DNA from 2 places in the Bacillus sp. YH3-2-B2 genome. Region 2 is predicted to be linked to the other one. Evidence: a T-box and tRNA genes for the amino acid it is inferred to sense, from the RefSeq annotation. Region 2 holds a T-box; the other holds one or more tRNA genes.
What was found. A T-box is a leader RNA that pairs with one kind of tRNA and senses whether it is charged. The one in region 2 lies ahead of serS (serine--tRNA ligase), so its partner is inferred to be a tRNA-Ser.

Region 1 (2,226 bases), on a different contig from region 2:
GTTTTGTTTGCGCTTATTTCGCTCTCAGCAGCCTTGATATACGCAAGGTTTTCATGTAAAGAATCCAAAGCTTTTTGGGTGATGCTCCTCATCAATTATATCGTGAATCAAGGATTCAGCTATTTTCAATTCACACAGAAAAATTTGCTTGCTGCATCTATCGATTGCCTGCTTGTGACTGTGACAACACTCATTCTGTTGCTCATTGCCGGTAAATACAGTAAAGCTTCAGCCTGGCTTCTGGTTCCTTATTTATTATGGAGCGCTTTTGCCACATACCTGTCTTTTACCATTTACGCTATGAACGCATAATAAAAAACCTTGCATAGTATGCAAGGTTTTTTTAATGACCCGTACGGGATTCGAACCCGTGTTACCGCCGTGAAAGGGCGGTGTCTTAACCGCTTGACCAACGGGCCTTATGGCGGAGAAGGAGGGATTTGAACCCTCGCGCCGCTTACACGACCTACACCCTTAGCAGGGGCGCCTCTTCAGCCACTTGAGTACTTCTCCATATGGCTCCACAGGCAGGATTCGAACCTGCGACCGATCGGTTAACAGCCGATAGCTCTACCACTGAGCTACTGTGGAAAAATCATCATGGTGGGCCTGAGTGGACTCGAACCACCGACCTCACGCTTATCAGGCGTGCGCTCTAACCAGCTGAGCTACAGGCCCATGACAATATAAAAATGGAGCGGGTGATGGGAATCGAACCCACGACATCAGCTTGGAAGGCTGAGGTTTTACCACTAAACTACACCCGCATGTTGTTTGGGGCGATTGATGGGAATCGAACCCACGAGTGCCAGAGCCACAATCTGGTGCGTTAACCACTTCGCCACAACCGCCAAAACAATATTAAATTAAATGGTGGCTCGGGACGGAATCGAACCGCCGACACACGGATTTTCAGTCCGTTGCTCTACCAACTGAGCTACCGAGCCTTTTTATAAATGGCGGTCCGGACGGGACTCGAACCCGCGACCTCCTGCGTGACAGGCAGGCATTCTAACCAACTGAACTACCGGACCATTTTTTGGTTGCGGGGGCAGGATTTGAACCTGCGACCTTCGGGTTATGAGCCCGACGAGCTACCGAACTGCTCCACCCCGCGATGATAATTAAATTAGATATGGCGGAGGAAGAGGGATTCGAACCCCCGCGGGCTTTGACACCCCTGTCGGTTTTCAAGACCGATCCCTTCAGCCAGACTTGGGTATTCCTCCGTATAAGTGGTGGACCTTGTAGGACTCGAACCTACGACCGGACGGTTATGAGCCGTCTGCTCTAACCAACTGAGCTAAAGGTCCAATGGTAGCGGCGGAGGGGATCGAACCCCCGACCTCACGGGTATGAACCGTACGCTCTAGCCAGCTGAGCTACACCGCCAAAAACAATTAAAATCAAGTGGAGCCTAGCGGGATCGAACCGCTGACCTCCTGCGTGCAAAGCAGGCGCTCTCCCAGCTGAGCTAAGGCCCCAAAATGGTCGGGAAGACAGGATTCGAACCTGCGACCCCATGGTCCCAAACCATGTGCTCTACCAAGCTGAGCTACTTCCCGTTTTTCAAAAGTATGTATGGCGCGCCCGAGAGGAGTCGAACCCCTAACCTTTTGATCCGTAGTCAAACGCTCTATCCAATTGAGCTACGGGCGCAACAATAAGTGCCGAGGGCCGGACTTGAACCGGCACGGTAGTCACCTACCGCAGGATTTTAAGTCCTGTGTGTCTGCCAATTCCACCACCCCGGCATGGATGGTATAGTATAGTTGGAGCGGAAGACGGGATTCGAACCCGCGACCCCCACCTTGGCAAGGTGATGTTCTACCACTGAACTACTTCCGCGTTTGGCAATGCGGATGAAGGGACTTGAACCCCCACGTCTGTAAAGACACTAGAGCCTGATTCTAGCGCGTCTGCCAATTCCGCCACATCCGCAAGAAAAACATGGTGAGCCATGAAGGACTCGAACCTTCGACCCTCTGATTAAAAGTCAGATGCTCTACCAACTGAGCTAATGGCTCTTATTACAAGAGACTTATATAGTATAACATATAAAAGTGGTGCCGGCAAGAGGACTTGAACCCCCAACCTACTGATTACAAGTCAGTTGCTCTACCAATTGAGCTACACCGGCCCAATACGCCAACTTATGTATGATAGGAATGGTGGAGGATGACGGGCTCGAACCGCCGACCCTCTGCTTGTAAGGCAGATGCTCTC
Region 2 (2,226 bases):
GAATCGAATGTTCGCACGTCTTGCCTGGAAGGCCTCAAAGTTGCTGCAAGAAGAAATTTCACGATATGTGTCTTGGCTTGGAATCCAAACCTCAATATCGTACTTTTTCGCAGCTGTAAAGCCGAGATCACCGGTACACATGCTCATGACACGATACGGCAATTCAAGCAGCTGAAGCACCCGCTCAGCTTGATTTGTCAGTTTTTCAAGCTCCTCATAAGAATCTTCCGGCTTCACGAACTTTACAAGCTCAACCTTGTTGAACTGATGCTGACGGATCAAACCGCGTGTATCACGGCCGGCGGATCCCGCTTCTGAACGGAAGCAGGCGCTGAACGCGGCATAATTGATCGGCAGGTTCTCACCGGATAAGATTTCATCGCGGTGCATATTTGTAATCGGCACTTCCGCCGTCGGAATTAAGAAATAATCCTCTTCTCTGATTTTAAAAGCATCCTCTTCAAATTTAGGAAGCTGTCCCGTACCTGTCATGCTCGTACGGTTTACCATATAAGGAGGAATGACTTCCGTGTAATCATATTCATCAACGTGAAGATCCAGCATAAAGTTGTAGAGCGCGCGTTCGAGGCGTGCGCCTAATCCTTTATAAAACACAAACCGGCTTCCTGTTACTTTTGAAGCGCGTTCGAAATCAAGAATGTTTAAGCGGTCTGCGATATCCCAATGCGGTTTCGGCTCATATGAAAATGCCGGCGCCTCTCCCCACTTGCGAATTTCAATGTTATCATCTTCCGTTTCTCCGACGGGCACTGAATCGTGCGGGATGTTCGGAATAGACAGAAGGATGGTTTCGAGCGTCGTTTCGACAGTACGAAGCTCTTCATCAAGCTTCTTAATTTCTTCGCCTACTTCACGCATCTCTTTAATAATATGATCAGCGTCTTTTTTCTCCCGTTTCAAAACGGCGACCTGCTGAGACACTTCATTGCGTTTTCCCTTCAGTTCTTCTACTTTACCGATAAGCTCTCTTCTCTTTTCATCCAGCTCTTCAAACTTGTCAAAGTCAGATAAGTCTTCGCCTTTTGGAATGAGCTTCGCTTTTACCTCTTGAAAATTGGCTCTCAGCACCTTCGTATCAATCATGCCTAACAACTCCTATCTGTTTTTATCGAAAATAAAAAAGAGCCCTCATCCCCTAAAAGGGACGAGAGCTCTCGCGTTGCCACCCTGATTGAAAACAAGCTCACACTTGCTTTCCGCTTTAACACATAACGGTTTTCCCGTAAATGCCTACTTGTTTTCAGCATTTCGCTCAAGGACGGATTCGGACAGCATCTTTCACCGATTCGCACCACCCATCGGCTCTCTTTGAAAGAGGGGCTCCCTACTGCTTCCTGTCAACGCTTTTCGATCTTTATTTGTGTTTATAATGTACTATAAGTATCAGCGGTTTTCAACTGTTTTATACAGCTGTTTCCTGCTTATGCTTTTCCGCCATCTTCACAAACAGCTCTGTCACCCGGTGATCATCCGTCAGTTCAGGATGGAACGAGCAGCCGAGGAAATTTCCCTGCTTTGCAGCCACGATGCGTCCGTTATGCTCACAAAGCACTTCAACATCTTCTCCGGCTTCTAAAATATGCGGCGCGCGAATAAATACACCCGTAAACGGCTCATCAAGGCCTTTAATCGTCAGATCAGCTTCAAAGCTGTCGACCTGACGGCCAAAGGAATTACGCTCGACAACAACGTTCAACAGCCCTAAATGAGCGTTATCCGTTCCCGCTATCTCTTTGGCTAAGATAATCAGACCGGCGCATGTGCCGAACATCGGCTTGCCTTGGGCGGCAAACTCGCGAAGCGGCTCCATAAAATGATACGTATCCATTAAACGCCGCATTGTCGTGCTTTCCCCGCCCGGCAGGATTAAGCCGTCGATGTCATTCAGCTGTTCAGGACGCTTAATGACGACACCTTTTGAACCACATGCTTCAATTGAACGAATATGTTCTCTTACTGCTCCTTGAAGTCCAAGTACACCAATTGTTAACATGCTTCCAGCTCTCCTATGGTTTTACCAGCCGCGTTCTTGCATACGCTGTTCCGGCAATAGATTTGAGATTTCGATTCCTTTCATTGCTGTGCCTAATTCTTTAGAAAGCTCAGCGATCAGTTTGTAGTCTGTGTAATGAGTCGTTGCTTCAACAATTGCTTTGGCGAATTTAGCAGGGTTGTCTGATTTGAAAATACCTGAACCGACAAATA

Region 1: it encodes a tRNA-Ser, which carries the amino acid that the T-box ahead of serS (serine--tRNA ligase) is inferred to sense. The anticodon was not compared.

Annotation. Positions count from the first base shown of each region.
Region 1 covers NZ_JBSJQE010000008.1:183-2,408, reverse strand. The annotation lists gene ACWJJX_RS18850 (TspO/MBR family protein) at 1-312, shown strand, start outside; tRNA gene ACWJJX_RS18845 (tRNA-Glu) at 348-419, opposite strand; tRNA gene ACWJJX_RS18840 (tRNA-Ser) at 423-513, opposite strand; tRNA gene ACWJJX_RS18835 (tRNA-Asn) at 517-591, opposite strand; tRNA gene ACWJJX_RS18830 (tRNA-Ile) at 602-678, opposite strand; tRNA gene ACWJJX_RS18825 (tRNA-Gly) at 694-767, opposite strand; tRNA gene ACWJJX_RS18820 (tRNA-His) at 776-851, opposite strand; tRNA gene ACWJJX_RS18815 (tRNA-Phe) at 872-947, opposite strand; tRNA gene ACWJJX_RS18810 (tRNA-Asp) at 958-1,034, opposite strand; tRNA gene ACWJJX_RS18805 (tRNA-Met) at 1,041-1,117, opposite strand; tRNA gene ACWJJX_RS18800 (tRNA-Ser) at 1,137-1,229, opposite strand; tRNA gene ACWJJX_RS18795 (tRNA-Ile) at 1,237-1,313, opposite strand; tRNA gene ACWJJX_RS18790 (tRNA-Met) at 1,316-1,392, opposite strand; tRNA gene ACWJJX_RS18785 (tRNA-Ala) at 1,412-1,484, opposite strand; tRNA gene ACWJJX_RS18780 (tRNA-Pro) at 1,489-1,565, opposite strand; tRNA gene ACWJJX_RS18775 (tRNA-Arg) at 1,583-1,659, opposite strand; tRNA gene ACWJJX_RS18770 (tRNA-Leu) at 1,669-1,754, opposite strand; tRNA gene ACWJJX_RS18765 (tRNA-Gly) at 1,774-1,848, opposite strand; tRNA gene ACWJJX_RS18760 (tRNA-Leu) at 1,858-1,941, opposite strand; tRNA gene ACWJJX_RS18755 (tRNA-Lys) at 1,952-2,027, opposite strand; tRNA gene ACWJJX_RS18750 (tRNA-Thr) at 2,065-2,140, opposite strand; tRNA gene ACWJJX_RS18745 (tRNA-Val) at 2,170-2,226, opposite strand, start outside.
Region 2 covers NZ_JBSJQE010000009.1:9,613-11,838, forward strand. The annotation lists gene serS (serine--tRNA ligase) at 1-1,104, opposite strand, end outside; T-box leader at 1,159-1,371, opposite strand; gene pdxT (pyridoxal 5'-phosphate synthase glutaminase subunit PdxT) at 1,424-2,014, opposite strand; gene pdxS (pyridoxal 5'-phosphate synthase lyase subunit PdxS) at 2,036-2,226, opposite strand, start outside.